Regions from separate parts of the Clostridium sp. HMP27 genome, predicted to be linked through region 1. Evidence: predicted binding sites of a transcription regulator. Region 1 holds the regulator's gene; each other region holds the start of a gene.
What was found. The regulator Rex, encoded in region 1, represses fermentation and respiration genes when NADH is low (regulators of the CRP and FNR family bind a similar motif). The targets are predictions, from matches to a motif close to ATTGTTAANNNNTTAACAAT.
Positions count from the first base shown of each region.

Region 2: the regulator Rex is predicted to act here: its motif matches at 1,781-1,800, upstream of DP68_RS12990 (DUF47 domain-containing protein).
Region 3: the regulator Rex is predicted to act here: its motif matches at 4,470-4,489, upstream of DP68_RS01865 (NAD(P)H-dependent oxidoreductase subunit E).

Region 1 covers NZ_JMFY01000012.1:104,316-112,079, reverse strand. The annotation lists partial or broken gene DP68_RS05925 (acyl-CoA dehydrogenase family protein) at 1-116, opposite strand, end outside; gene DP68_RS05920 (short-chain-enoyl-CoA hydratase) at 130-915, opposite strand; gene DP68_RS05915 (redox-sensing transcriptional repressor Rex) at 1,179-1,814, opposite strand; gene abc-f (ribosomal protection-like ABC-F family protein) at 1,996-3,921, shown strand; gene DP68_RS05905 (DMT family transporter) at 4,009-4,974, shown strand; gene DP68_RS05900 (DUF1904 domain-containing protein) at 4,955-5,281, shown strand; gene proC (pyrroline-5-carboxylate reductase) at 5,307-6,116, opposite strand; gene DP68_RS05890 (dipeptide ABC transporter ATP-binding protein) at 6,283-7,251, opposite strand; gene DP68_RS05885 (ABC transporter ATP-binding protein) at 7,254-7,764, opposite strand, start outside.
Region 2 covers NZ_JMFY01000026.1:30,841-38,604, reverse strand. The annotation lists gene DP68_RS12995 (inorganic phosphate transporter) at 1-901, opposite strand, end outside; gene DP68_RS12990 (DUF47 domain-containing protein) at 913-1,536, opposite strand; lysine riboswitch at 1,807-1,980, shown strand; gene DP68_RS12985 (FAD-dependent oxidoreductase) at 2,066-3,343, shown strand; gene DP68_RS12980 (hypothetical protein) at 3,385-4,755, shown strand; gene DP68_RS12975 (LysR family transcriptional regulator) at 4,834-5,739, opposite strand; gene DP68_RS12970 (coenzyme F420-0:L-glutamate ligase) at 5,869-7,059, shown strand; gene DP68_RS12965 (ATP-binding protein) at 7,127-7,764, opposite strand, start outside.
Region 3 covers NZ_JMFY01000002.1:98,337-106,100, forward strand. The annotation lists gene DP68_RS01855 (NADH-dependent [FeFe] hydrogenase, group A6) at 1-1,763, opposite strand, end outside; gene DP68_RS01860 (NADH-quinone oxidoreductase subunit NuoF) at 1,784-3,673, opposite strand; gene DP68_RS01865 (NAD(P)H-dependent oxidoreductase subunit E) at 3,696-4,217, opposite strand; gene DP68_RS01870 (zinc-dependent alcohol dehydrogenase) at 4,607-5,734, opposite strand; gene DP68_RS01875 (AraC family transcriptional regulator) at 6,037-6,759, shown strand; gene DP68_RS01880 (tRNA-binding protein) at 6,959-7,288, shown strand.

The DNA.
Region 1 (7,764 bases):
ATAGGAAACTCTTCTGTTATGTCGATTTCTGCTGCTAGTGGCTTAACTTCAGTTTCAGCAAACTCTCTTACCATCTGTCTTACAAATTCTTGTTCTCTTGTTAATGAAAAATTCATTATACTTTACCTCCTATCTATTTTTGAAGTTCTTTTCTTTTCTCTTTTCAACAAATGCTGTCATACCTTCTGTCTGGTCTTCAGTTGAGAAACATTCTCCAAACACTTCTGATTCGTAGGATAACGCTGTATCTATATCACATTGCATTCCTCTGTTTATAGCTGCTTTAGAAAGCATTACAGCTACAGGTGCATTTGCTGCTATTTTATTAGCTAAAGCTTTAGCTTCATCCATTAGACTTTCTACTTCTACAACTTTATTTACAAGTCCAATTCTTAAAGCTTCTTCAGCATTTATTATGTCTGCAGTATATATTAACTGTTTAGCCATTCCCATTCCTACAAGTCTTGGTAATCTTTGAGTTCCACCAAAACCTGGAGTAATTCCTAGGCCAACTTCTGGTTGTCCAAATTTTGCCTTTGTAGTAGCTATTCTTATATCACAAGCCATAGCTATTTCGCATCCGCCACCAAGAGCAAATCCATGAATAGCTGCTATAACAGGTTTTTCTAAAGTTTCTAACTTTCTGAATACTTTATTTCCAAGTATTCCGAATTTCCTGCCTTCCATTGTGTTTAACTCTTTCATTTCAGTGATATCTGCACCTGCTACAAATGCCTTATCTCCACCACCAGTAAGTATAACTGCTAATACTTCATTATCATTTGCTAAATCATCAACTATTATGTCTAATTCCTTTAAAGTTTCTGAATTTAGTGCATTTAAAGCTTGAGGTCTATTGATTTTAACAATAGCAACCTTGCCTTCTTTTTCAAGGATAACATTTTTAAATTCCATATCAAATTGTCCTCCCTATAATTTTTTTATAAATCTTGTTAATATTATAACAAACATTTATAAAAAATAAAATATCTATACTCATTTTTATTATATAACGTAGAAATTTACTTTTCAACAAAAAAGTTTATATTTTTTTAAATAAATTAAAAAAATAATTTGGAAATAACATTAGTTTATTCCAAATTATATTGATTTATAACACATTAAATTGTTTAAAATTAAACAAACGACATTTTTCCACAAACTTAATTATTTTTCTTTTAATTCTCATCCTGGCTCATTAAATAACTTAAAGTAAGTAAGCTTTCGCTTAAATGGACATTTTCAGTGTGTACTTCTTCCGGAACCTTTAAATCAATTGGAGCAAAGTTCCATATGCTCTTAATGCCATTTCTTACAAATATATCTGCAACATTTTGGGCCGCTTTACTTGGAACACATATTACTCCAACATCTGTTGAATTTTTCTTTAAATAATCTTCCAAACCATCTATATCGTTTATCTCGATATCTCTTATTTTTAGTCCTACAAGTTTAGGATTTATATCAAATATAGCCTGCAAGTTAAAACCCAGTCTATCAAATTTAGTATAATTCGCTATTGCCTGCCCTATATTTCCTGCCCCTACTATTATAGTTTTATACTCTCTGGTAAGACCTAATATTCCACTTATTTGGTTATATAATTCTTTAACATTATATCCATAACCTTGCTGTCCAAAATCACCAAAGCAGTTAAAATCTTGTCTAATTTGAGAAGCAGTGAAGCCTATTTTTTTACTTAATTCTTTTGAGGAAATTCTATCAACTTCATTTTTAAGTAAATCCCCAAGATATCTATGGTATTTAGGCAGTCTTTTTATTACAGCCATTGATATATCTTTTTTCTTGTCCATCACTACACCTCTTAAATCTTATTTTAATCATCTTTATATTTTACCACAATTTTTATTTCTATACTATAATATATTGTGAAAAATATAGCGAAATTATTAATAAATATTTATAAAATAATTTATACCTACAAAAATTTAGCTTTACATAGTACAATAGTAATGGTAAAGAGGTGAATTAATAATGATAGTTTTAAGTTCAAAGGAAATTCATAAGACTTTTGGAATAGATATTATATTAGATAATGTTACTTTTAGTGTAAATGAAGGTGATAAGATTGGGCTTATAGGTCCTAACGGCGCCGGTAAATCTACATTATTTAAAATACTAATAGGAACTATGGAATACGATAGCGGAGAGTTATTTATAGATAAGAATAAAAATTTAGGTTATCTTTCTCAGCATCTTTCCTTAGATTCTAACAATACAATATATGACGAAATGCTTAAGGTGTTTGAAGATATAATAAACCTTGAAAACAAAATGAGAAATTTAGAAATAAAAATGAACGAACCCTATGACCCATCTAATGAAGAATATCATAATAAAATAATAAAAGATTACTCTGTAGCTACAGAGTTATATAATAATCGTGGCGGGTACACCTATAAAGGTGAAATAAGTAAGGTATTAAAAGGACTTGGATTCACTGAACAAGATTTTGATAAAACCATAAATCTTCTAAGCGGAGGCCAAAAGACAAGAGTATCCTTGTGTAAACTCCTACTAACAAATCCTCAAATATTATTACTTGACGAACCTACTAATCATTTGGACTTAGAGGCAATTGAATGGTTAGAAGATTATTTAAAGACATATAAAGGAACCATTATAATCATATCTCATGATAGATTTTTCTTAGATGCAATAACCAATAGAACAATGGAACTTTTAAACGGCCGCATGAATTCTTATGATGGTAATTATACTAAATTTATTGATTATAAGAAAAAAGATTATGATGTAAAACTAAAAGCTTTTAATTTGCAACAAGCTGAAATTAAAAGGCAGGAAGAAATTATAGAGAAGTTTAGATCCTTTAATCGTGAAAAAAGTATAAAAGCTGCAGAAAGCAGACAAAAGGCTCTAGATAAGATAGACAGAATTGATGCTCCTGATAGAAATCCTAAAGCTGCTAAAATCACCTTTTCTACTCTTATAAAAAGCGGTAATGATGTACTTCACGTAGAAAATATGAGTAAAAGCTATGGTGATAAGTTACTTTTTGAAGACTTAAACTTAGATATTAGACGTGAAGAAAAAGTAGCTCTCATAGGTGAAAACGGTAGGGGTAAGACCACCTTGCTTAAAATAATCATGGATAACATCAATGCTGATACGGGCTTAAAACTACTTGGTAAAAATGTATTTTTAGGCTACTATGATCAAGAGCAATCTGATTTAAACCTTGAAAAAACAATACTTGATGAAGTATGGGATGAGTTCCCAGATATGACCACCACACAAATCAGAAGTGCACTGGCAGCCTTTTTATTTACTGGTGACGATGTATTTAAAGAAATAAAGAAATTAAGTGGTGGAGAAAAGTGTAGAATCAATTTACTAAAGCTCATGCTTTCTAAATCTAACTTTTTACTTTTAGATGAACCAACTAATCATTTAGATATTATGTCTCGTGAAGCACTTGAAGATGCCATAATGGATTACGATGGAACTGTTTTAGTTATCTCTCATGACAGATATTTTCTAAATAAAGTTATTAACAAAATATACGAGTTAAACCAAGATGGAGTTAAGGAATACCTTGGCAATTATTCTTACTATATAGAAAAGAAGAAAAATCCACATAGATTTATGATAGAAGAAGAACAAGAAGGTAAGACTAAAACTCAGATACATCTAGAAAAGAAGAAAAAACGTGATATAGAAAAAGCTGAAAAAGAGAAAAAGCTTAAAGTTAAGCATATTGAAGGCTCCATAACTGATAAAGAAGAGTTGCTTGTAGATCTTCAAAATCAACTATGTCTTGAAGAAGTTTATTCTGATCCTTTAAAAAGTGAGGACGTAAATAAACAGATCCTTAAAATTCAAGAAGAAATCGAAAATCTATACGAGGAATGGGAAAACCACTTATCCGAGGATCAATAATTTTAAAATAAGTTTGTAAAGTTTAGGTGAAGACCTCTTCATCTAAACTAATTTTTATGTACAATAAAAATATCAGGAGGTAACCTTATGAATTCTAAAAAAGAATTTCTACCATATATTGCATCTATATGCTATGCTACCATATTTGGACTTAGCTTTTTATTTTCTAAAAAAGCTCTTAATCACTCTTCTCCCTTTGAACTATTATCATATAGGTTTTTAGTTGGGTTTATATTTATGTCTTTACTAATATTATTTAAAGCAGTAACCGTAAATTACAAAAACAAAAACTTAAAACCTTTATTCTTAGTTGCACTAGCTCAGCCTGTTTTTTATTTTATTTTTGAAACCTACGGACTTAAATTTTCCTCTAGTTCCCAAGCTGGAATTATGATAGCCCTAATTCCCATATGTGTAACAATTGCAGCTATATATTTCTTAAATGAGAAATCCAACATATATCAGTGGATTTTTATAGTTTTATCAGTGATTGGAGTAGTACTCATTACAATATATAACGGAAACAGTAATAGCTCAAATAGTGTTTTAGGAACATTTCTTTTACTAGGCGCAGTTATTTCTGCATCTGTTTTTAACATACTTTCCAGGAAGGTTTCTATAAGATTTTCTTCTTTTGAAATCACTTACTTTATGATGGGTATAGCAGCACTAACCTTTAACTTTTTATCCTTATCCACTCATTTAGTAAATGGAACCCTAATAAATTATTTCGCCCCACTAAAGTCTAAAGACTTTTTAATATCAATATTTTATTTAGGATTACTTTCATCAGTTGTAGCCTTCTTTCTTGTAAATTATAGTTTATCAAAATTAGAAGCTTCAAAATCTGTAGTTTTTACAAACTTATCTACTATAGTATCTATAGTAGCAGGTGTAGTATTTTTGAAAGAAAAGTTTTATACTTATCATATAATAGGTTCTCTACTAATACTTGGTGGTATATGGGGAACCAACCATATGAATATATCAAAACAAAAAGAAAAAAATACTTTATTTAAAGGAGAGGAAAGTTATGCCACAGATAAAAATTAGAGGTCTTAAGGAATCTGAAGTATGCAAAATAAGCAAAGATATGGTAGATGAGCTTCAAACTCTTTTAAAATGCCCTAGAGAATACTTTACCATAGAACTTATACCTACTACTTTAATAAAAGATGGTGAAGTTGTAGCTCCTTATGCTTTTGTTGAAATAGGCTGGTTTGATAGAGGGCAACAAACCCAAGATATGGTTGCTGGTATAGTGACAAAGCACGTGCTTGAAACCGGTCATGAAAGTGTCGACATAATGTTTACCGCATTTAAAGAAAGCAGTTACTACGAGAACGGAATGCACTTTTAAAAAAGTTGCCTCAAAGGCAACTTTTTTACTTACCACTCATCTTTTTAGATTTTTCTCCACAGACTTTTACTGCTTCAATTATAGTTCCTCTAAAATTATTCTTTTCTAAGGAATATACAGCTTCAATTGTAGTTCCTCCTGGTGAACACACCTTATCTTTCAATTGTCCTGGATGCTCTCCTGTTTCAAGAACCATTTTTGCAGAACCAAGCACTGCTTGAGCCGCCATTTTATAAGCTTTGTCTCTAGTAAGTCCTTGCATAACTCCGCCATCTGCTAAAGCCTCTATGAACATATATACATAAGCAGGTGAAGAGCCACTTATAGAAGTTACTGCATCCATAAGTCTTTCTTCCACCCACTCTACTTTTCCCAAACTTTCAAATATCAAAGATACTTCTTTTTCTTCTTCCTTAGTTAGAGACCCATCATGACATATTGCTGCCATACCTTCTCCTACTAAAGCTGGAGTATTTGGCATAACCTTCACAAATTTATTTACAGTATTAAAAGACTCCTTTAAAAAATCTATGGAAATCCCTGCTCCTATGGTAATAATAATTGCATCTTTTTTAACAGTCTCTTTTATTTCATCTATTACTTCCTTATGTTTATTAGGCTTTACTGCAAGTATTATAATGTCGCTAAGCTCAGCAACGTCTCTATTATTAGTAGTAATAAGCACTCCGTGTTCACTCTTCACCTTTTCAAGTTCAGGCATAGTAGGATTGCTTACTAGTATTTTTTTGTTTTCAACAATATTAGATTTAACTAATCCTCCAATGATAGCTTGCCCCATGTTGCCACATCCTATAAAACCTATACTTTTATTCATATGTTTACCTCCACATTATTAAATAATAATCCTTCTCTTCAAGTTTTATATGTATAAAATACGCCTTAGTTCACTTCATTAATTATATCATATGCATTTATGTTATATAATAATCTGATGACAAAAATACAGAAAGCCGACCTCTGTCGACTTTCACCTTAGAATATTAACTATTATACAAGTGGCAGGCTACACTATGTCTTTCCTCAATCTCTATCATTTTAGGTTCCTCCACCTTACATATATCCATGCACTTAGGGCATCTAGTATGAAACCTGCAGCCAGACGGAGGGTTTAAAGGACTCGGTACATCTCCCTTTAATATAACTCTTTCCTTTTGCACTTTAGGATTAGGCACAGGAATTGCAGAGAGAAGCGCCTGAGTATATGGATGTTTTGGAGCATCATATAATTTCTTATCATTTGCTATCTCTACAAGTTTTCCTAAATACATTACCCCTACTCTATTACTAACATGCTTCACAACATTTAAACCATGAGCTATAAAGAGATATGTTAAATCGAATTCTTTTTGAAGATCATGTAGCAAATTTAAAACTTGAGCTTGTATAGAAACATCCAGCGCTGATACTGCCTCATCACAAACTATAAGTTTTGGATTTACAGAAATTGCTCTTGCTATTCCAACCCTTTGTCTTTGTCCACCACTAAATTCATGAGGATATCTGTCTTTATGATAGCTTGCAAGTCCTACGTAATTTAATAGATTTAAAACTCTTTTTTCTATTTCTGTGCTTTCTGCTATCTTATTTATTTTCATAGGCTCAGCTATTATATCTCCTATTGTCATTCTAGGATTTAAAGATGCATATGGATCTTGGAATATTATTTGTATATTTTTACTTAGACTTCTTTTATCTCTTTTGCTTAGCTCTCTTATATCCTTACCTTCAAATAATACATTACCGCTGGTTGGATTCATCAAATTTACAAGCATTCTGCCAGTAGTAGATTTACCACAGCCTGATTCTCCTACTAAGCCTAAGGTTTCTCCTTTATATATATTAAAACTTACATCATCCACAGCTTTAACATATCCCTTATTGCTGCTCAAAAATCCAGATTGCACAGGAAAGTATTTCTTTAAGTTTTTTACTTCCATCAAAAGTTCCATAGTTATACCTTCCCCCTTTCTTTGCTACTATACAAAAAGCATCTTACTTGTCTTCCATTTTGATCTATCAGAGGAGGCTCTTTTGATGTGCATCTCTCACTACATTTACTACATCTACTACTGAACGCACAACCTTCAGGCATTTCTAAAGGATTGGGAACCATCCCAGGTATCATAAATAATTTTTCACACTCCTCATCTATCTTAGGAATAGAATTTAACAATCCCTGGGTATATGGATGCATTGGATTTTCAAAAATTTCATCTACTGTTCCATTTTCAACAACCTTTCCACAATACATGACTACAACCTTATCAGCCGTTTCTGCAACTACCCCTAAATCATGAGTTATTAAAAGTATTGATGTACCTAGTTTTTCCTTAAGCTTAACCATTAAATCTAATATCTGAGCTTGTATTGTAACATCTAGTGCAGTAGTTGGCTCATCTGCAATTAAAAGTTCTGGATTACAAGTAAGAGCCATAGCAATCATTACACGCTGCCTCATACCT
Region 2 (7,764 bases), on a different contig from region 1:
CCCATTTTACTGCTCTTACTCTGTAGGATGTACCTACTCCCATTATGGAAGATGATATAACATGGGTTGTACTAACTGGAAGACCAATTTTAGATGCTCCAAATATTACTAAAGCTGATGACAAATCTGCTGCTACACCGTTAACAGGTTTTATTTTCATAATTTGTGTTCCAACGGTTTTAATTATTCTCCACCCTCCAACGGAAGTACCCAGTGCCATTGCTGTGGCACAGGCTAACTGTACCCAAAGTGGAATATCTCCAGATTTTATCAAATTGTTGCTTACAAGTGCCATTGTTATTATTCCCATAGATTTTTGAGCATCATTTGTACCATGAGCAAAAGCCTGAATTGCTGCTGTAATGGCCTGAACCCTTCTAAATCCTATATTAGTTCTAGAAAGATTTAGGTTTTTAAATACGTTCTTAAAAATAGTAAACACAATGTAACCTACTAAGAAAGCAAGTATTGGTGATACTAAAAGCGACTTAATTATTGATGTAAATCCTTTAAAGTTTATAGAGCTTACCCCTGCTGCTGCTATAGCTGCACCTGCAATTGAGCCTATAAGTGCGTGGGATGAACTACTTGGTATTCCAAAATACCATGTAATAAGATTCCAAGCTATGGCAGAAACAAGTGCCGCAAGTATAACTACCGATCCGTTTGCTATAGAGTCCAAGTTTACTATATCCTTTGCAATGGTTTTTGCAACTCCAGTGAAAGCTATAGCTCCTATAAAATTCATTAATGATGCCATTATAATTGCACGTCTTGGACTTAATGCCTTTGTGGATACAGCTGTTGCAATTGCATTTGCAGTATCATGAAAACCATTAATAAAGTCAAAAGCTAATGCAAGAACAACGGTTAAACCGATTATAATATATGCTGTACTCATCTTATTTCTCCTTACGCATTCTTCATTACTACTGTCTCAAGGGCTTTACTAACCTTTTTGCATTCATCCGCAGTATTTTCAAGAAGTTCATATATCTCCTTATATTGAATGAGTTTAATTGCATCCTTTTCTTTTTCGAAAAGCTCTTTTATTGCCTTTCTTTCAAGAATATCACATTTGTGTTCAAATTCTTTTATTTTAACTGAATGTTGTCTAATTTCTGTAAGCTTTTTGTGTGAAAGCAATTCTACAGCGTTATGTATTTCAATTATGCATTTGTTTAATAGCTCACTAAATTCAATCATATAATCGTGTATTTGATATATGTTAAACATATAAAAGCGAGCTGCACAATGCTCAAGACCATCAAGAACTTTATCCATGTGAACTGCAAGTTCCAAAGCATCTTCACGCTCAATTGGAGTAATAAAGCTATTGTTTAACTCCTTTATTATTTCATCAACTATGTTATCACCCTTATGTTCATAGTCTTTCATTTGCTTTTGAAATTCATCCAAATGCCTTTCTTCCTTTATCTTAAAATCAACAAAATATTGTCCTCCCTCTTTTAAGTTGGCAGAACTGTCTAAAAGCATTGAAAATAGTTTATCTTTCTTTCCTTTGTTGAAATTCATGATTATTTCTCCCTTCCCTGTACTATATAAAATAATAGACCATAAGTATTTTATCACTTTTTGTCGCATTTTTAAACATCAAAATAACAAACATGTAACATTAAATTAACACCCTATTCATATTTTATCGAAATTTCTTTACTATTTCCAAGGCTGATAGCACCACTTATCTTTCTAGCTACTTATCAATTCCAATTTTAACCAGGGGTCTAACTCCAAAAATATATTGCATGTTTATCCACCCCATGTTATAATTATCACAATTTAATACGAGTAGATAGAGGTGGGCCTGACAAGAGTAAATAAGATGAGGTATAAGAGATATCGTTGATTCTTATTGAAAGGGGATGGCCCCGAAGGGTGAATTTTCTCTTAAATTCATACCTGGTTTACGTATTAACAGTACGTGGACTGTCACCTATTTGGTGGAGAGCTATCGTTTTGTGAGTGTATATTGTTTTTTTGTCGAACAAGGCGGTTGGTTATCCAATTGCCTTTTTTATTTTTAGCATTATTTAAGGAGGAAATTATGAAAAAAATTGTTGTAGTTGGAGGCGGATGGGCTGGTTGTGCAGCAGCCATTAGTGCAAGAAAAGCAGGTGCAGAGGTAACAGTTTTAGAAAGAACAGATATGCTTCTTGGCACAGGACTTGTTGGCGGTATTATGAGAAACAATGGTAGATATACTGCTACAGAAGAAATTATAGCTATGGGCGGTGGCGATTTATTTGAAATATGTGATAAATGCTCAAGGCATACTAATATAGAATTCCCTGGTCACAAACATGCAAATCTTTATGATATTGCCAAAACTCATGGGGAAGTTTTAAGACATATGATAAACCTAGGTATAAAGGTAGTATTTAAAGCAAGAATAACTAAGCTTCACATTGCTCATGAACGCATATTAGATGTTCAAGATGGAAATGGTAATGTATTTGAAGCCGATGTATTTATCGATACAACTGGTACAGCAGGACCAATGAATAACTGCTCAAAGTATGGTAATGGATGTGCAATGTGTATATTACGTTGTCCAAGCTTTGGTGGAAGAGTAAGTATCACAGGGCTTGCTAATATAAAAGAATCTATGGGTAAAAAAGCTGATGGATCCATCGGAGCTATGAGCGGTTCTTGTAAACTTTATAAAGAATCACTTTCAGAAGAAATTCAAAAGACCCTTAATGAAGAAGGCGTAGCAGTTATCCCTCTTCCTAAGGAGCTTATTGAAGATCACCTTGATGTTAAGGCTTGTCAGCAATATGCCCTTCCTCAATTTAAAGACAACATAATACTTTTAGATACTGGTCATGCAAAGCTTATGACACCATATTATGATCTTGAAACATTAAGAAAGATACCTGGTTTTGAAGATGCCAGATATGAAGATCCTTATACTGGTGGAAAAGGCAACTCTATGAGATACTTTGCAATGGCTCCAAGAGATAATTATCTAAAGGTTGAAGGAGCAGAAAATTTATTCTGCGCTGGTGAAAAAGCAGGTCTTTTAGTTGGACATACTGAAGCAATTGTAACCGGAACTCTTGCAGGCCTTAATAGTGTAAGACATTCCTTAGGAATGGAATTGCTTGAACTACCTGATTGTCTTGCTACTGGGAATGCTATTTCCTATGTTAAAGAAAAAATGTCTACACCTGAAGGAATGTCAAAGAAATATACATTCTCAGGATCAGTGTACTTTGAAAGAATGAAAGAACTTGGTATATATATAACAGATTCCGCTGAAATAGCTAAAAGAGTTGAAGAATGCGGCGTTAAAAATATATTTGCTGCTAAGTTATGCTAATAAATCGTGCAAATAATCATAAATCGGAGGAATAATTAATTATGATTTCATTGGGGCTACTTCATTATATTTATATTGCTATGGTTTTGGTAATCATCATAACCATGGGTTTTAAGAAAGATACAGTACTTCCTTGCATAATAGGGCTATTTATAATAGGATATGTTTCTTCTGGAAGCATCGTTAAGGCTGTACAAGTTATATTTAATTCTCTTATAGCTTCGGGAAAAGAATTTTGGAGCATAATCACTATTATATCTCTCGTTGTTGCAATGTCTAGGGCTCTTCGCGATATAGGGGCAGATGAACTTATGATGAGTCCTATAAAAAAACTCATGATAAATAAAAATGTTGCCTTTTGGAGTTTAGGTGTTGTAATGACAGTTGTTTCTTTAATTATATGGCCTTCACCTGCTGTGGCGCTGGTTGGTGCGATAATGCTTCCAGCTGCTCTAAAGGTTGGACTTCCTGCAGTTTGGGCCGCTTCTGCCATGAATTTATTTGGCCATGGCATTGCATTATCTGGGGACTATTTTATTCAAGGAGCACCTTCTATAACTGCAAAGGCAGCAGGCCTTAAAAATGCCAGTTCAGTAATTAGTGCAAGTATACCTCTTTGGATAACCATGAGTATAGTAACAACATTAACTGCATTTTTTATGATGAGAAGAGACTTAAAAAACTGTCCAGAAATAGCTGCTACTCTTGAAGTTACTACAAATAAAACTTTAGATGCTTCTTTTGGTACAACTTTTGTGGCATTTGCTACTCCATTAGCTTTCTTACTAGATGCATATTTAATGTTTAAGTACGAGCTTCGTGGAGGGGACTCTACTGCGCTTATTGGTGGTACTGCAGTTATTATAATGTCAGTGGTTGCTGTAATTGAACATAAATTCTCAGATTCCTTTGAAAAAGTTACTGATTACATAAGAGATGGTTTTACATTTGGAATAAAAATATTTGCTCCAGTAGTGGTAATAGGGGCTTTCTTCTTTCTTGGAAGTGAAGGAATGGCAAAGGAAGTTTTAGGACCTAATGCTACAGGTCTTTTAACAGATATAGGATCATATCTTGCTCAGAAAGCACCACTTTCAAAGTTTCCTGTGGTGTTAATACAAGCATTTGTCGGTGCAATCATTGGTCTTGATGGTTCAGGTTTTGCTGGTCTTCCACTGGTAGGTTCTTTAGCGCAGACTTTTTCTCAAGCTATAAGCATAAATAAAGAAGGTCTTGCAGCTCTTGGACAAATATCTACTGTATGGGTAGGCGGAGGAACAATAATCCCTTGGGGAGTTATTCCTGTAGCTGCAATATGCGGTGTTGAACCTCTAGATTTAGTGAGAAAAAATATGATACCTGTAATGGTAGGATTTGCTGCAACTATTATTGTTGCAATGATTATATTATAGATACTAAGTAAAATATGATAATCTCCTAAAAAGTAAGCATGTGCTATAAAGCCATGCTTATTTTTATAATTATATATTTCACTTGCCACTTGCCATGTGGGTGGCACTTTCTAGTATCTCTAGAAACTTTTTTGAAGCTGGAGAAAGAGATGCATTTTTTGAAAAACAAACACCTATACTTCTTTTAGGTATTTCTTCAACTGTTTCAACTTCATATAAAATACCACTTTTTAAATATTCCTGTGAAAACTCTTTAATAACACAAGCTAAGCCTAAATTTATTTTTGCAAACTCTAATAATAAATCATGAGATCCAAGTTCAATTTCCGAGGAAATTTCAATGCCCTTTGATAGGATATACTTTTCCACATATCTTCTTGAATTTGATTTATTGTCAAGTAATATCAATGGTAATTTTGATAACTCCTCAAAACTTAAAGGCATGGATAGTGTATCCTTGAACTTATCCCCGCAAACAAAAACGTCCTGTACATCCATGCATTTTTTTGTTACTAAAGAATGGTCTTCAATTGGGAAATTACATATTGCAATATCAATTTCTCCTGACTTGAGCATTGCACAAAGTTCTAAAGTTGTTCTATTTACAATCTTTAGCTTTATGCTTGGATAGTCACTATGAAATTTATCTAAAAAGGTTGGCAGGAAATATCGTGAAATAGCATCCCCCACCCCTATTTTTAACTCCCCCAGCATTATATTTTTTGATTCTAATAGTTTTTCTTCCCCTATATTAATTAAATTTATAGCAGAATTTGCATACTCAAATAGAAGCTTTCCCTCATTAGTAAGAACTACCCCTTTAGGTGTTCTAGTAAAAAGTCGCACCTCAAGGCCTTCTTCCAGTTGCATAATGGCTTGGCTCACAGCAGGTTGAGTCATATACAGTGCTTTTGCACCTTTAGAAAAACTTTCATGCTTTGCCACTTCACAAAAGACCTTATATAAATCTAATTTACTGATCATATAACCGCTCCTTATATACCACATTATATATATTTATTTTACTTATACCACAAATGTGTTGTATAGTACAAGTATGAGTGTTAAATAATAATTTTTACATAAATACACAAAATTTAAGGAGAAATGAAAATGGAAAGAATTGTTGGAACTGTAGTTAGAGGCCTTCGTGCCCCAATCATCAAAACAGGAGACGATATTGCAGAAATAGTTGTAAACACTGTATTAAAGGCTTCAGAAGTAGAAGGCTACTCTATTAATGATAAGGATATTGTTACTGTAACAGAATCAATAGTAGCTCGTGCTCAAGGGAACTATGCAACTATAGATAACATTGCTCAGGATGTAAAAGCAAAGTTTGGTGACGACACAATAGGTGTAATATTCCCAATTTTAAGCCGTAACCGTTTTGCTATCTGCCTTCGTGGTATTGCAAAGGGAGCTAAGAAAATCGTTTTAATGCTTAGCTATCCATCTGATGAAGTAGGTAATCACTTAGTAGATATAGACGAGCTTGATGAAAAAGGAGTTAATCCTTGGACAGATGTTTTAACTGAAGAAGAATTCCGTGGTCATTTCGGATATAAGAAACATACTTTTACTGGTGTTGATTATATTGATTATTATAAATCTTTAATTGAAGAGTACGGTACTGAATGTGAAGTTATCTTCTCAAACAACCCAAAAACTATTTTAAATTACACAAAAAATGTTCTTACTTGTGATATTCACTCAAGATTTAGAACTAAAAAGATATTAAAAGCAAATGGTGGAGATAAGATTTACAGCCTAGACAATATTTTATCAGCATCAATAGATGGCAGTGGTTATAACGATGCTTATGGTCTTTTAGGTTCAAATAAATCAACAGAAGAAAGCGTTAAGCTTTTCCCACGTAATTGTCAGCCTATAGTTGATAAAATACAAGCAGTTCTTAAAGAAAAGACAGGTAAAACTGTAGAAGTTATGGTTTATGGTGATGGAGCTTTCAAAGATCCAGTAGGTAAGATTTGGGAACTTGCTGACCCAGTTGTATCACCAGCTTATACATCAGGACTTGAAGGTACACCTAGCGAAGTTAAATTAAAATACCTTGCTGATAATAACTTTGCTCACTTAGAAGGAGAAGAACTTAAAAAAGCTATTTCAGAATACATTATAAATAAAGAATCAGACCTTGTTGGTAACATGGTATCCCAGGGTACTACACCAAGACAACTTACTGATCTTATAGGATCACTTTCTGACTTGACTTCAGGAAGCGGAGATAAAGGTACTCCTATAATATTCATTCAAGGTTACTTTGATAATTATACAAAATAATATAAAGTGCCACCCACGTGGCAAGTGGCAAGTAGGTAACACTTGCCACTTGCCATGTGGGTGGCACTTAATTTTTCACTGGTAATCTAACCTCAAATATAGTTGTACTATCATCACTGTAAGCAGATATACTCCCTTGATGCAGCTCTATAATATTTTTTGTTATGGCTAGACCTAGCCCAGATCCCCCTATATCTCTATTTCTTGATTTTTCTACTCTATAAAATCTATCAAATATATATGGTAAGTCTATTGATGATATTGATTGCCCATAGTTTATAACTTGAACTACTGCTATTTTCCCTTGAAGTTTTGTTGTTATATCCACATAATGACCATCTTGACCATACTTAATTGCGTTTGACAGCAAGTTTTCAAATGCTCTAACTAATTTTCTTCCATCTGCATTCACTATTAGCTTATCCTCTGAAAAATTAATTCTAGATTTCATATTGGCATTTTTAAATTGATACTCAAAATAAGCAACCACCTGACCTAACAATTCAACCAAATTAATATCAGACTTATCTAAATTAATAGTGTTATTTTGCATTTTAGTAAGTTCAAACAAATCATTTATAAGCAAATTTAAATCCTTTGCCTTTTGATATGCAATATTTGCATAATACCTTAGCCTTAGTTCATCTTTATATTGATCTGTATCAATGATTTCTAGATATCCTATTATCGAAGTTAATGGAGTTC
Region 3 (7,764 bases), on a different contig from region 1:
TTATAGAAATGAGTATGCAGTAAATCATGGGCTTTTTCTCCTCCGATTTCACCAATATACTCTTTATACATTTGCTGAACCACAGGGTTTTCATGAGATTTTCTAATAGGTTTGCTTCTATCTTCTCTATATATTGCATCCATTCTCTTTTTAACCACTTCTATGTCACCGAAATGATATGGCTGCCCACCTCCGTCTATACATCCACCAGGACAAGCCATTATTTCGATAGCATGGTATTCTTCTTTGCCCGATTGAATTGATTCAAGAAGAGCTCTTGCGTTTCCAAGACCATGAGCCACACCGATTCTTATATCCTTACCATTTATATTAACCGTAGCCTGCTTCAAGCCGTCCAATCCTCTAACTTCATGAAATTCAATATTATCAAGAGGCTTTTTTGTCATCCATTCATAGGTTGTTCTCAGTGCTGCTTCAATAACTCCACCAGTTACTCCAAATATAACTGATGCTCCAGTAGATTCTCCTAAAGGATGATCGAAATCTTCGTCAGGTAAATCTGGGAATTTAAGTCCTGCTTCAATAATCATGTCTGCTAGCTCTCTAGTGGTGATAACAAGATCAACATTTTTCTGTCCATTATGTTCAAGTTCCGGTCTTACTATTTCATATTTCTTTGCTATACATGGCATTACTGAAACAACTACAATTTTTTCAGGATCAATACCCATTTTTTCTGCCAAATAAGTTTTAGCAATAGTTCCAAACATGATATGAGGAGATTTGCAGGTTGAAGGAATATCCAAGAGATCAGGGAACTGATGCTCTATGAATTTTACCCAACTAGGACAGCAGCTTGTTAAAATAGGAAGTCTTCCTCCATTTTGAAGTCTATCCATAAACTCATGTGCCTCTTCAACAATAGTAACATCTGCTGCAAAATTTGTATCAAATACCTTTCTAAAACCTAATCTTCTAAGGGCAGCTACCATTTTTCCTGTTACTATAGTTCCTGGTTCCATATCAAATTTTTCACCTAAAGCAACTCTGATAGCTGGTGCAGTCTGAACTATAACATATCTATCAGGATCAGCAAGTACTTCCCACACTTTTGATACATTGCTGACTTCAGTTAGTGCAGCCGTTGGGCAAACCTGAACACATTGGCCGCAAAATGTGCACATTGTATCAAGCATTGGTCTTCCAAAAGCCGGTGAAACCACGGTTTCAAAACCTCTGTCAACGGCAGAGTATATGTTACAAGTTTGAACCTCATTACACATTGTTTCGCATCTTCTACACATTATACATTTATCAAGATTTCTATAAAGAGCACCGCTTGAAGAGTCTTTTGGATAATTGGACATTTCTCCTTTATACCTTATTTTTCTTATGCCCAAATCAGCTGCCAATTGTTGAAGCTGGCAGGTTGTGTTCTTTTCGCATACTAAACAGTCAGTAGGGTGATCTGACAGTAGAAGCTCTACCATGGCGCGCCTAGCTTTTATTGCACGAGGAGTATCCGTTTTTACAACCATTCCTTCTGTGGCCTCAGTTGAGCAGGAAGGTGCAAGATTTCTACGTCCCTCTACTTCTACAAGGCAAACTCTACAGGAAGCAGTTCTATTTACCATCTTGATATCATGAAGATCAAGATAGCATAGTGTAGGGATATTTATTTGAGCCTGACGAGCAGCATATAGAATTGTAGTACCTTTTGGCACGGTTATTTTATAACCATTTATAGTTAAAGATACAGTTTCTGTACTAAGCTCCGTAGGTTTATCTAAATTACTTTCCATGATTTTTCCTCCTTAAGTTACTATTTTCGGGATATGGCCTTAAATTTACAGGTGGATTCACAAGCACCACATTTTATACATATATCTTTATTCACCGCATGTGCTTTTTTCAATGATCCTGTAATTGCATTAACAGGGCATACCTTTGAACAAGCGGTACAGCCGATACATTTCTCAGGGTCGATGTGGTATTTTGAAAGTGCCGTACACACTCCTGCAGGACAGTTTTTATCTACTACATGAGCCACATATTCATCCCAGAAAAACTTCATTGTACTTAATATAGGATTTGGAGAAGATTGACCAAGTCCGCATAATGAAGAATCTTTTATTATATATCCAAGGTCTTTTAAACCCTCAAGGTGTTCCATTGTTCCTTTGCCTTCAGTAATATCCTTTAAAATTTCAAGCATTCTTTGGTTCCCGATTCTGCAGGCAGTACATTTGCCGCAGGATTCATCAACTGAAAACTCTAAGTAGAATTTTGATATATTAACCATACAATCGTCTTCATCCATGACTATCATACCACCGGAGCCCATCATTGAACCTATGTCGCCTAAACTTTCGTAATCTATTGGAGTGTCAAGGCTATCTGCAGGTATGCAGCCACCTGAAGGACCTCCAGTTTGAACTGCTTTAAACTTACGGTTATTAACTATGCCTCCTCCAAGATCATAGATGATTTCTCTTAAAGTAATTCCCATTGGTACTTCCACAAGTCCCACGTTATTAATTTTTCCTGCCAGGGCAAAAACTTTAGTTCCCTTACTTTTTTCAGTACCTATAGAGCTAAACCATTCGGCACCTTTTAATAAAATTGGAGGGATGTTTGCTAAAGTTTCAACATTGTTGATATTTGTAGGGCGTTTCCACAGACCAATCTGTGATGGGAATGGAGGTTTCACTGTTGGCTCACCACGGCCTCCTTCTATAGAATTAATCAGTGCAGTTTCTTCGCCGCAGATAAAAGCACCAGCCCCGTATTTAAGCTTTATATCAAAGGAAAAATCGCTGCCAAGTATATTCTTTCCAAGAAGACCCAAATCATAGGCCTGTTTAATAGCTATTCTAAGTCTTTGTATAGCAAGGGGATATTCTGCTCTAATATATATGAAGCCCTGAGAAGAACCTATACAGTAACCTGTTAACATCATTGATTCAATTACAGAATGGGGGTCACCTTCAAGGATGCTTCTGTCCATAAAAGCACCAGGATCACCTTCATCTGCATTACAAATTACATACTTTACTTTGTTTTCAGACTTTCTTGTCATTTCCCATTTTACTCCTGTTGGAAATCCGCCGCCCCCTCTACCTCTTAAACCGCTGCGTTTGACTACATCAATTACAGTATCAGGAGTCATTTCAAACAGTGCCTTTCCAAGTGCCTGATATCCTTCAACTGCAATGTATTCATGAATATCTTCTGGATTGATGAGTCCACAATTTCTAAGAGCAATTCTAATCTGCTTCTTATAAAAGGGAAGATCATTTTGTTTATCAAGGTGCTGATGGGTAGCAGGGTCTTTGTATAAGCAGTCTTCAACAACTTTTCCGTTCAGTATATGTTCTTGAAATATTTTTCTAGCCTTTTCTTCATTAACTTCTATGTAAAAAATATTTTCTGGCATAACCTTTACTATTGGGCCTTTTTCGCAAAAGCCAAAACAACCTGTAGTAACAATTTTTACTTTGTCTCTTAGCCCTGCTGCATCACGTTCTTCTTCTAAAACCTTTACAACTTCAATACCGCCAGAGGCCTGACATCCTGTTCCGCCGCATACCATTATATCTATAGTCTTATCATCAGTATCTTTTTTTCCACTTTCTCTGCTTCGGTTTGCAAGTAAGGCTTTTGATTTTTCACTTAAGGTCTTTAATTCCTGAAATGAATTTATTTTTACCATCTTAATCCTCCCCTTCGAGAAACTACTTTGAGCCAACTAGTGCATCTTCTGTACTATATTGCTTGATAATATTTTGAACATCTTCAACCTTTACTCTTCCAAACACTTTTCCATCAACTATAACAACTGGCGCTAAGCCACAGGCTCCAACACACCTTAAGGTATCTATTGTAAACATTCCATCCTTGGTTGAACTTCCTTCTTTTATATTAAGGAGCTTTCTAAATTCATTAAGTATTTTATCCGCACCTTTAACAAAACAAGCAGTTCCCATACAAACACTTATTACATGCTTTCCTTTTGGCTCCATAGTGAAGAAGGAGTAGAATGTTACTACACCAAAAACTTTTGCTGCACTAATTCCAAGTTTTCTAGAAATAAATAATTGGAGTTCTTCTGGTAGGTATCCGAAAATATCTTGAGCTTCATGAAGTATGTTTATGAGTTCACCTTCTTTTACCTCAAGACCATCAATATACTCTTCCAGTTTTTTTAGCTTCTCCTGATCCAAATTATATTTGCTAACTTCAACTTCTTTAGACACAGGCGATACACCTTCCTTTTGCATATATTTGCGAACACAATATATGGTTTGCTAAAAAATGAGATTTTAAACCTAAAAGTAATAAAAAAGTTATATTTTAGAATAATATTTGTTTTTTAAGATGTGTTTTTTTATGTGCCTCAAGGTGAAATCGGAGAGCTAATAATAGCTGAAGAAGAAGCTGCAGATGCTAGGAGGGAGTGTGTGAAGAATACTTAGGTGGCATAGGATAAAATTCAATAGCATTACAGCATAGTTAAAATTTTTATAAAACATCTAAAAAACGCTGTCGCGTTAGCAAGTTTTCATGCTAATGTGACAGCTTCTTCAAATAAAGATGACAATTCTGCGATCTACATTTTTAGATTGACCTTTTTTATAGGTATTAACTAAGGCTTTAAAACAACTTTTATGCAGTTATCCAGCTTTTCATCAAATATTTTATAAGCATGATCTCCTTTATCAAGAGAAAGTTTGTGAGTAATTATATCTGTGGCATCAAATTTTCCCTGTTTTATAAGTTCAAGAATAGGGTCTACATATGCATGAGCAGGACATTGACCCATTTTTAAGGTTATATTTCTTGCAAAGAAATTACCAAGAGGGAAGAGATTGTATCTTCCTCCATAAACTCCAACCATCATAACAGTTCCACACTTTCGTACTGCCTCCGAGGCTATTTCTATGGCAGATTTTGAGCCAGCCTGAAGCTTTAAAAAGCTTTCTGCAGCTTCTACTACAGACATTGCTCCATCCATTCCTACACAATCAATAACCTCATCAGCGCCTCCGTGAGTGATTTCCTTAAGATAAAGCCCAGTATTATCATGATCTTCGATATTCACAATTTCAACTCCGTAGCGTTTGGCGTGGTTAAGTCTATAGGGAACTCTATCTACTGCAATAATTCTTTTAGCGCCTTTCAAAATACACCATTTTATAGTTAATAATCCTACAGGGCCACAGCCTAAAACTACAACAGTGTCTCCAGGCTTTACTCCTGCCATATCTACTCCCCAAAATGAGGTAGGCAAGATGTCTGTTAAAAATAAAACCTGCTCATCAGTTAAATCCTCAGGAATTACTTTAGGACCAACATTAGCATAAGGCACACGAAGATATTCCGCCTGACCTCCATCGTATCCACCATAGGATTCACTATAGCCAAACATTCCGCCTGCCTCGCCATTTGGATTTGAATTATCACACTGGCTCCAATGACCGTGTTCGCAGTACCAGCAGTGACCGCAGGCAACAGGGAATGGCACGATTATTTTGTCTCCTTTTTTAACATTAACTACATCCTTGCCTGCCTCCTCAACAATTCCCATGGCTTCGTGACCTAATACAAAACCATGGGGAAGATTGCGAACCCTGCTGTGAATTAAGTGAAGATCAGAACCGCAAATAGCTGTAGAGGTTATCTTGACAATAATATCATCATTTTTTTCTATTACTGGATCTTTTACATTATCAACCTGAACGTTTTTATATCCGTTATAAACGAGAGCCTTCATAAACTAGATCTCCTTTCAAAAATTATTTTGTATAACTTCAAAGTTAGTTTTGTTTAAATGCAAAATTTTATTCTAAATATTTCTATAAAAAGGGAAAAATATGAAGCATTCCTACAAGCAGTGAAATAGAATTGTTTTCGCAAAAGAATGAAAGAGGAAAATGCAAAAGAGCTAGCTGGAATAGTTAAAAAACTATTCTAACTAGTTTTTTTAAAGTTGTTGAGATAAACTAAAATTAATTAAAATAATAATCAGATAGGCTGATTGAGAGTTTATACTTTGAAGGGATAGTGGTGGTTTAATTGAACGGTATTTTTAGTGAACGCAGAGTATATAAGGACATGATAATTACTCATTTACATAGCTATGCTCAACTAATACTGCCCATTAGTGGAAGTATGGATATTAAAACTGAACATAAAAAACTTGGACTTGATGACCAACATTTGTTTTTTTTGCCTCCAAGTAATACACATACATTTAAATCAGGCAAACCTAATGAGTTTTTGGTTTTAGATATACCACATTATATGCTTAACGCCAATGATATGACTATAGCTAGAGATGGTATTGAACTTTCTTTAGATGAGAAATGGAAAGCAATTAGGTTTTTAATACTAAATGAACTCGAGGATAATTGTTATAATGGTGAAAGCTTATCGAAGCTATACCATTATTTTAGTCCTTTTATATTTGAAAAAAACTTGCCAAGTTCAGTTAAATATATTCATGAACATTACAATGAAAACATTGATTTGGAAGCCTTGGCAAATATTGAACATTATAATTTTACTTATTATAGTGAATGGTTTAAAAAGAATATGGGTGTTTCAACTACTGAATATATACAAAGGTTGAGGGTGCAAAGAGCAAAAGAACTTTTACGAGATACTAATTTAGGTATAATACAAGTTGCAAATGAAGTAGGTTATAATCACAATTCTTCTCTTACAAGAGTGTTTAAATTGTATGAGAAGAATACACCATTAGATTATAGAATGAAGGCCCGAAAAACAGATAAGTAATAACTTGATTTGAGAAAAGAAATCTACTTAAATTTAATATATAATATAAATCTCATGAGATTTATATGAGGTAATATTTGAACTAAAGAGTTGTTTACTTTTCGCAGTAGATTGAATTTATATATTCCGGTTAATAAATCACTAATTTATATGCGATTTTAAATCTAGAAACTTATAATGTTTATAGGAGGGTGTTAATATGGCTAACTTTGAAGATCTTATGAAATTGGATATTAGAGTTGGAGAAATTGTTAAGGTAGAATTTTTTGAAAAAGCAAAAAAACCTGCTTACAAATTATGGGTAGATTTTGGTGATGAAATTGGTATAAAGAAATCAAGCGCTCAAATTACCAAATGCTATAAAAAAGAAGAACTTATTAATAAACAAGTTTTGGGAGTAGTAAATTTTCCGTCAAGACAAATTGCCGATTTTATGTCAGAAGTATTAGTACTAGGAATTTATGCTGAGCAAGGAGTGGTATTAATCCAACCAGAACAGTCTGTCAAAAAGGGTGATAAATTAGGTTAATGAATAATCTTATTAATATAGAAAAGTTCATTGGTAGAATTATAGTTGGAGAAATAATTTGCATTTGACAAATCAAATTTATTATTGATATAATTTCTTTAAGTTTTAAGAATGGGAGGTATTATATTAGCTATGGTTTACTAATTCACTTTGAAGCCTAATTTTATAATAAGCACAAGGTTGTGTTTTTTTGTTATGCGCTGGAGTGGATGATTAGTTAATAATATACCTTTTATGTATAGCACTATTATAATATTTTTGCTATTTTAAGAAGTGTGAGAAAATTAATGGATTAAAGTTGAGTTATCAGCTTTTCTATAGGATTACGTACATTCTATAGCATTTAAGGGTATTTTTAGATATGAAAACAATTGACATCCTCTCCAGTAAATATGGAGGGGATTTTTTATGATTTCATTATTAACTTAATAAACATTTTAATATAATTTCTAATAAATTATATATGGCTTAGGAAA